Regions from separate parts of the Clostridioides sp. LIBA-6622 genome, predicted to be linked through region 3. Evidence: riboswitches for the same ligand, from Rfam matches in the RefSeq annotation. Region 3 holds a riboswitch; each other region holds the start of a gene.
The links. Region 3 has a riboswitch for cobalamin ahead of ACTG47_RS18270 (cobyric acid synthase). Riboswitches for the same ligand answer to the same signal wherever they lie in the genome.
Positions count from the first base shown of each region.

Region 1: another riboswitch for cobalamin. It lies ahead of ACTG47_RS02220 (energy-coupling factor ABC transporter permease); the one in region 3 lies ahead of ACTG47_RS18270 (cobyric acid synthase).
Region 2: another riboswitch for cobalamin. It lies ahead of ACTG47_RS16120 (ABC transporter substrate-binding protein); the one in region 3 lies ahead of ACTG47_RS18270 (cobyric acid synthase).
Region 4: another riboswitch for cobalamin. It lies ahead of ACTG47_RS16525 (ABC transporter substrate-binding protein); the one in region 3 lies ahead of ACTG47_RS18270 (cobyric acid synthase).

Region 1 is NZ_CP196998.1:395,934-398,143, forward strand. It holds gene ACTG47_RS02215 (vWA domain-containing protein) at 1-528, shown strand, start outside; cobalamin riboswitch at 661-853, shown strand; gene ACTG47_RS02220 (energy-coupling factor ABC transporter permease) at 1,037-1,789, shown strand; gene ACTG47_RS02225 (energy-coupling factor ABC transporter substrate-binding protein) at 1,779-2,063, shown strand; gene cbiQ (cobalt ECF transporter T component CbiQ) at 2,066-2,210, shown strand, end outside.
Region 2 is NZ_CP196998.1:3,451,369-3,453,578, forward strand. It holds gene ACTG47_RS16115 (FecCD family ABC transporter permease) at 1-186, opposite strand, end outside; gene ACTG47_RS16120 (ABC transporter substrate-binding protein) at 259-1,389, opposite strand; cobalamin riboswitch at 1,617-1,799, opposite strand; gene ACTG47_RS16125 (dihydrodipicolinate synthase family protein) at 1,935-2,210, opposite strand, start outside.
Region 3 is NZ_CP196998.1:3,925,768-3,927,977, forward strand. It holds gene ACTG47_RS18270 (cobyric acid synthase) at 1-1,345, opposite strand, end outside; cobalamin riboswitch at 1,461-1,639, opposite strand; gene ACTG47_RS18275 (histidine phosphatase family protein) at 1,695-2,210, opposite strand, start outside.
Region 4 is NZ_CP196998.1:3,544,498-3,546,707, forward strand. It holds gene ACTG47_RS16525 (ABC transporter substrate-binding protein) at 1-1,375, opposite strand, end outside; cobalamin riboswitch at 1,537-1,673, opposite strand; gene ACTG47_RS16530 (DUF3139 domain-containing protein) at 2,190-2,210, opposite strand, start outside.

The sequences.
Region 1 (2,210 bases), 640 kb from region 3:
GCAATTCAAGCGTATATAATTGCAAATGCTTTAACAGAAGTTGGCATACCAAATAGAGTTATTGGATTTTCTAGTTTTTTAGACTATACAATATTAAAAAGATTTAAAGATTATGATGATAGTTTAAAAAATAGTGAAAATATATTTGAATACTTTTGCGCTGGTAATAATCGAGATGGCTTGGCTATAAAATCTATATGTAGTGGTCTAATAAATAGAGATGAAGAAAATAAAATTTTGATAGTTCTTAGTGATGGAAGACCAAATGATGTAAAGATAGGAAAAAATAGTGAGAGAACTTTAAGAGGAGAAAAAGCTTATAGGGGTATAGTTGGTTTGAGAGACACAGCTAATGAAGTTAGAAAGGCTAGGAAACAAAATATATTGGTATTAGGAGTGTTTACAGGGAAAGAATCAGAACTTGAAGCTGAAAGATTAATATATGGAAATGATTTTATATATTCGAGAGATATAACTAGATTTTCTGATGTGGTTTCAATGTATTTAAAGAAGATAATTAGAAATTAACCAAGAGTATAAAAAATAATTTATATACATAAAAATATAAAAATGAATAAAATCTGTAAAAAATGTAGAAATTTTCACAGAAAAGGTATACAATGATTTATATAGAAAATGTTTTAAGAATAATTTAACAATTAAATATATAATATTATAGGTTCTTCAAGCAAGATTAATAGGGAAAAAGGTTAAATTCCTTTACAGCCCCCGCTACTGTGATGCAGACGAAACTTTTGTTAGCCACTATGATGATATATTTTTATATTTCATGGGAAGGAAGAGGAGTAGGAAGAAGCTAAGTCAGGAGACCTGCCTAAAATATTAAAGTAATTTCTTCGGGGATGGAGAAAGTTTCTTATAATAATTATACAGATATGTTTATTTTATGTGTTTGTATTTAAATTGTCGAAAATTAGAAGCCTAGCCATCGAGTTAGGCTTTTTTATTTTTAAAATAAATCAGACATATATTATTTATATTTTAATTATTAGAAAGGGAGAGAGGGGATAGTAAAATGAAACAAAATATCAAATTAGGGGTTATAGCTGCACTTATGTTAATCATTTTAACTCCAGTTACATCGAATGCAATGCACATAATGGAAGGGTACTTACCAGTAAAATGGTCTATAGCATGGGGAGTTATATTTATACCATTTTTCTTAGTAGGACTAAAATCGATAGGAAAAATAGTAAAGCAAGACCCTAAAAAGAAAGTATTATTAGCACTATGTGGAGCATTTGTGTTTGTGTTGTCAGCACTAAAAATACCTTCAGTAACAGGAAGTTGTTCACATCCTACTGGAGTAGGTCTTGGAGCAATAATGTTTGGACCAAGTGTAATGTTTGTTCTTGGAACTATAGTTCTAATATTCCAAGCATTATTATTAGCACATGGAGGAATAACTACTTTAGGAGCTAATGCTTTTTCAATGGCTATTATAGGACCAATTATATCATTCTTAATATTTAAAGCATTAAAGAAAAAAGATGGAAATAATGCAATACCAGTATTTCTTGCCGCAGCATTAGGAGATTTGGCTACATATACAATAACTTCGATACAGTTAGCACTGGCTTTTCCAGACCCATCAGGTGGAGTGATGGCTTCAGCAATTAAGTTTTTAGGAATTTTCTTTATGACTCAAATACCAATAGCAATAGCAGAAGGTATACTTACTGTAATTGTATATAATTTAGTTACAGAAAATGGAGAAAAAAGCATACTAGAAAATAATGATAAAGGAGTTAAAGCTAATGAGTGCTAAAACAAAAACGAAAACTAATATATTACTACTTTTATTAGTAGTGGCTCTTATCATATTTCCATTACTTGTTAACTCAGGAGCTGAATATGGAGGAGCAGATGGTCAAGCTGAAAGTGAAATTACTAAGATAAATCCAGATTATGAACCATGGTTTAGTAGCCCATATGAGCCACCAAGTGGAGAAATAGAAAGTTTATTATTCTCTGCACAAGCAGCATTAGGTGCTGGTGTAATAGGATACATATTAGGTGTTCAAAAAGGAAAGAGAAGTTAATTATGCTTATAATTGATAAATATGCATATACAAATAGATTAAGTAAAGTAAATCCAAATAAAAAAGTAGCCATAGGAGTAATCTTTCTGATTGCTTCTATGGTAATAAAAAATATATTTGTTTTAAGTGGAATTATGGTTTTAATGA
Region 2 (2,210 bases), 470 kb from region 3:
TATATTGTATATTATTTTATAATGTTCTGTATTGTCCATACCTCTTAATACAACATCTATTATTTCTTTAAACTCAATTTTTACAGAGCCAAATGCTACACACACTAAAAAAGTAAGTATCATACCTATAATTAGTCCTATAAATATTGTAGTATTCTTTATTCTCATTTTATTGATAAAATCCATTTATATACCCCTCTTAACAAATCTATATTAACTAAAATCCATAAAACTCATCTTTTAGTGTCGTATTCTATATTATTTATCATAATTTATATAATGCTTAATTTTTTCGTCTGTAGTCCCTGGATGAAACATCTCAACTAAATCTACTATTAATTCATCTGTCTTATCTACTGATTGATAATAATCTGGTGCAAACACCCATAAGTTACCATTTTTCACAACATCCAAATCAGCCAATATAGGTGCACTAGATTTTATAGAATCTAAGTTTGGTGCATAATCTGAACTTGATGAGTATACAAATATATCTGCATCTTTTGCAACTTCATGTAGTTGTTCAATACTCACTCTTCCTTCATTTGAATCTATTGAAGCACATGCATTTATTCCACCAGCCATTCTTATCATATTATCTACATATGAATCTTTAGGTGCTACATAAGCATTTCCTTCATATACAGATGCCCATACTACCTTAGGCTTGCTTTTGTTTTTTATTTTTTTGCTTACTTCTTCTACCTTTTGCACTGTTTTATTCAACTCACTAGTTGCTATATCTTCTTTATCATAAAATGCAGCTATTAAACTTGTCCACTCCATTCTTCCAAATGGGTTTTGCTCTTTATATTCATTATCTACAACATAATTAAGTCCTAATTCTTTTAGTTTATCAATAAATTTTGTATCAGCTTCTGACAAGCCACTACTCACTATAGTCAAATCAGGATTTAAGTCTACTATTTTTTCATAATCTGGTGCTAAGTTTGAACCAACATAATGTATCTTTCCATCCTTCATTAAATCTTTAATTTCTTTAATAGTCCAATACTGTTCTTCTGTTGTTACTGCTTTTATACTATCTAACTCACCTATTGTTCTTAGAGAGCAAGCTTGTGTTGTAGATGCTATTAAGACATTATCTACAGGTGTTCTAACTATATTAGCATTTTTATATTTTTCAGGAATTTCAATTTTTTTAGGTATTAAAATTAGTTCTCTTTTATCTCCATCAGTTACTTTTTTAATTCCATCCTCCAAATCCTCAACACTAAATCCACTTGCATATTTTAATTCTAACTTCTTACCACTACTAACTTGTGCATTATCTTTATCATTTTTACTACATCCTATAAGACCTCCTACTAAAAAAACTATCATGATAATTAGAAAAAATTGCTTTAAAACATTTACTTTACATTTCATCTCTTTCACTCCAATATTTTATTTTTATAAGTGGTTAAAAACTTTAATAACATACATTTTTAAAATATTTCTTATTAAAACTATATTAAAGTCATCTTTAATAATTATAACCGTTTAATAAAATAAAAAACTTCTCCTAATTTAGAAAGGAGAAGTTTATATATCAACTTTACAAAAAATGAATTGATATTTCATTTTATTATAAATTACAATTTCCACCCTAAATTGCACCTATGTAATACTGGGCAGGTCTCCTGACTCACGGCTTTTCCTCTATCACCCTTCCCAAAATTTAATATAAATCTCAGTGGATTTTGATTTCGTATCCGTATACAGTAGCGGGGGCTGTAGTGAATTTACATCACTTTCCCTATTAAACTAATCTAGTACCCTAATATTATTTAATTTTTATTAAGATAATTGTAGTTTATTGTTGGTCACTTTGCAAGGTTGATTTTACATATAAAATAAAGAGTGCTTTAAAATGACTATAAAAATCATTTTAAAGCACTCTTTATTTTTTTGCTATATATCTAATTAAGCAGTTAGCATATATTTAATTCATTCATCAATCTTTTAATCTCACATACTTGATTTTCATTTGGTTTTATAAAAGGTGCAGTCATATAATCACTTACTTGTAATCCTCTTATGTTCATAGCTTTTTTCATTGCTGGTATGAATGGGTTTGTTATTAAATAAAAATCCATTGCTTTGTTGATATATTTTTGAATTTCTATAACCTTGTCCATATCTCTATTATTATAAGCTTCTGCCCATTTTGAGCAAACTTCTGGAATTAAATTTGATAAACCTCCTAT
Region 3 (2,210 bases):
TTTCATCAAAAATTCCATGAATATAAGTTCCAATTATATTACCATCTTTATTTATACTTCCTTCAGTGTAGTTCACTTCTTCGTCTAATTTTTTTGTTATCAAATCTAAGCTTCTTACACCATCACCTCGATTTGTAATACCCATATGAATTTCATAACCTTTTACTTTCTTTCCTTTAAGGTCATTCATATATTCACCCGTACATTCAACAATAGTAGCTTCTACCTGCGTAGTAGTCTTTACTTTTTCAAATATTGTTTCTGTATCTAAGAGACCTATACCATCAACTTCTTCAATTTCACTCTCAACATGATAAGGGTCTTTTAATTTCTTACCTAGCATTTGATAACCACCACATATACCAAATATCAATTTACCCTGACCATGTAAATTTTTAATTTGTGATTCAAGACCACTTTTTCTTATATATGTTAAATCATCTATAGTACTTTTAGTTCCAGGTATTATTACTATATCTGGATTTCCTAAAGATTCTCCATAATCTACATACCTGATACTTACATCTTCTTGTGTTTCAAATATATTGAAATCTGTAAAGTTTGACATGTGGGGAGTTCTAATTATTTCTATGTGTATGTCACCTTTATTCATTTTTTTCTTAAATCTAGTAGTCACACTATCCTCATCTTCTATTTTTATATCTGTATAAGGAACTACTCCTATAACAGGTACTTTTATGATGTCTTCTAGCATCTTTACTCCATCTTGTAAAAGCTCTTTTTTTCCTCTAAATTTATTAATTATTACACCTTTTACTCTTTTTTTCTCATCTTCATTTAATAAAAGCATTGTCCCTACTAATGAGGCGAATACTCCTCCCCTATCAATATCTCCAACTATTATTACAGGTGCATCTGCTATTTCTGCCATACCCATATTAGATATATCTCTATCTTTTAAATTTATCTCTGCATTACTGCCTGCACCTTCCATAACTACAATATCATAAGTTGAATTCAAGCTATCAAAAGTATCTTTCAATATATCTACTAATTCTAGTTTGTAATCATGATATTGAGAAGAAGGCATCTCCCCTATAACTTTCCCTCTTACAATAACTTGACTTTTGTTATTTCCAGAAGGTTTTAATAAAACTGGATTCATATCAGCTATTGGCTCTATTTTTGCTGCCTCGGCTTGAAATACTTGTGCTCTTCCCATTTCTAATCCTTCTTTAGTTATAAAGGAATTTAAAGCCATATTTTGAGACTTAAAAGGAGCAACAGTATAACCATCTTGTTTAAATATTCTGCACAAACCTGCTACTAAGATACTTTTACCTACGTTTGATGCCGTTCCTTGTAGCATTATTTTTTTCCCCACTTTCTAACCCCTCCTTGTTAAAATTTACTAAAATTCCAATAAAAAAAGTCCTATTGCTTCTAAAGATAGGACTTTTATACGTATTAATTAAAAATCTTTCACCCCGAAGACCTCTTGTTTTAAATTAAATTAGGCAGGTATCCTGGCTTAACTTCATCCTACTTCTATAACCTTCCCATCAAATTGACAGTGGTATTTATAGTTTCGTTGGTTTCACAGTAGCGGGGGCTGCAAAGGCATCTAACCTTTTTCCCTTTTAACATATAATTAAGAACCTAATTTTAATCTAATATTCTATTTTCATTGATAATTTTACAAATATATATTGTAATGTTTAATTTTGATTAAATTATATAAAGTTTGTAAAATTCATTTTATCTACTACAGTAAAACCACTATTAACTTCTAAAACTGTAATAGATGCATTATCAATTTTAAAGTTCCAATGATATTTATAACTACCAGAAATCAAATGTGTTATTATATTTCTTATTGTTCCTGCATGAGAACATATAAGTATTGTTTTTATATCTGAATGACTATCATTTTCTAAAAGTATATTATCAATTTCTTTTGCCACTCTTTTATAAGAGTCTATAAGACTTTCTCCATTTGGATATCTATAGTTGTTACCTTCTTCTATCATTTTTTCAAACTCTTCGGGATATTTGACTTTAATTTCTTCAAAAGTTATTCCTTCAAAGTCTCCAAAACTAATTTCTCTTAAAGCTCCCTTTTCTTCTATTTCTATTAATTTTAATCTTGATATTTTTTCTATTGTATCCTTGGTGCGTGAAGATGGTGTTGTGTAAATTCGGTCTATATTTTCATGAGTTAGGTATTCAGTAATTTTATCTATTTGCAT
Region 4 (2,210 bases), 380 kb from region 3:
CTGCTCTTTCATTTTTATAACCTAATGAATAAGCTATATTACTTGAACCTGTACTTCTCATATAACTATCGAATATAGAAAATGGCTCTGCATTTGGAAGCCCTTGAGTGTGAAGAGCTATATCATAATTTCCTGTTTTTTGTGCTTCCTTAAAAGCAGCTCCATCAAGTATAGTTATTTTAGAATTTAACCCAACTTCACTTAATACAGATTGTATATACTCTGCCACAGTTTTATATGGGTAACGGTCTACTCCATAAGATGGAATTATAAATTCTAGCTCTTTTGTTTCTCCTTTTAATTCGTTATTTATGATTTTTTTTGCTTTTTCAGCATCATAAATAGGTTTAATTTCCTTACCAAAAGGAGAACCTTGGTTTAATATATTCATAGTTGGAGTTCCATATCCTCCATAAAATTTATTTACTATAGTTTCTCTATCTATCAATAAACTTAATGCTTCTTTTATTTTTACATTATTAAATGGTGCTCTCGTACCATTTGTTGATATAAATTGAGTTATTGTTGATGGAGATGATTTAATCTCAAAGTTTTCATCCTTTACTAGTTCACTTGCTAACTCAGGAGTAATTGCTCCTAGGTCCATAACACCCATAATTTCTTCTGATTTAAGTGCTGTATAACGAGTCTGAGCATCTTTAATTACATTTACTCTTACATTTTTAACTTTACTTTTCTCTCCATAATAATCTTGATTTCTCTCTAATAAAACATATTGTTCTTTTTCTCTGTCTTTTATTTTAAATGGACCAGTTCCTTGTGCATACTTAGTAAAATCTCCTGTTTGCACATCAAAACACTCTGGGCTATACATAGCACTTCCAAACCTCGCCATATTATATATTAAAGTTGATATTGGCTTGCTAAAAGTAAGTTTAACTTCATAGTCTGAAACTTTACTCACCTCTTGTAAATTAGGATATGTTTTTTCTATATCAAATGAATAAAAAGGTGAAGATTTAGTTTTCATACTCATATAACGCTCAAAGTTTTTTACTACTGAATCAGCATTTAACTCTACTCCATCATGGAATTTCACACCTTTCTTTATTGTAAATGTCCATTCTTTATAGTCATCTGAATTTGACCACTTCTCTGCAAGTTCTGCTTTTGGTTTGCCATCATCACCTAACCCTATTAATGGCTCCCATACATAAAGTATTGAACTTGTGTAATATGCATCTTGCTCTCCTGGAGCCAAATCTCTAGCTGCTGCTAAAACTACTTCCTTTTCATTATTCATTTTGCTAACATCATTTTTTTCTTTTGGCTTACTACATCCAGCTAACAAGGATAACATTAACACAACTGTTAAAATCACACTAATTAACTTCTTATTTGAGTTCTTCCTCATTATATACTTCCCCCTTGTTTATAAATATGAGCATAAAAAAAGCTATAGCAAATAATGCTATAACATCCCATTTTAATATGTATACTTCAATTTCTAAATTTCATATACAAAATAATAAGTTTAGTTGCTCCCCCCTAAATTTATTTATTAATATTTAATGCAGGTATCTGACTTACACATTTAATCCCTCAATTTTGCCAAGTAACTCTGGTATTATGTGGAATTTATTCATGCTTACAGTGATGGGTTCGTGTTGGATTTTCACCAACTTCCCTACTCTTTAAATATATTTATTCAGTTATTAAGTTAATTGTATGCAATCTTATATAGATTGTCAACTTAAATCAAAATCTAGCACTATTTGCAAGATAAAGTATTGTAAAAATAAGGTCTAGTACTGTATTAATTTTCATATAAAAAAATGAAATTAATACAGTATTAAATTTTGTATCTATATATTTAAAATTTTTAACAATACATCATTATCATATTTCATAGTAAAACTTCATTTTCTTTATCATTCCTATTTGACGAAATTCACCAATGACAAATACAATAATTTTATTTTTATTTTTTTACTAATGTTTCATTATTATTCAAATTATTTTAATATGTTCCTCTTTTCAATAAAAAGAACTCAAGTATATATGTATAAAACAGCCCTAGATTTCCACATATATATTTGTGTTCTTTTTATAATTTGCAACATCTTTAAAACTATGAATATTTCGCTATAATGATAAATTTTTATTTAAATATGATAGCACTATTTTAAAGTAAATTACCATAAAAAATCATTCTATTTTATCATGAACTATTTATCCAACTCTTTTTT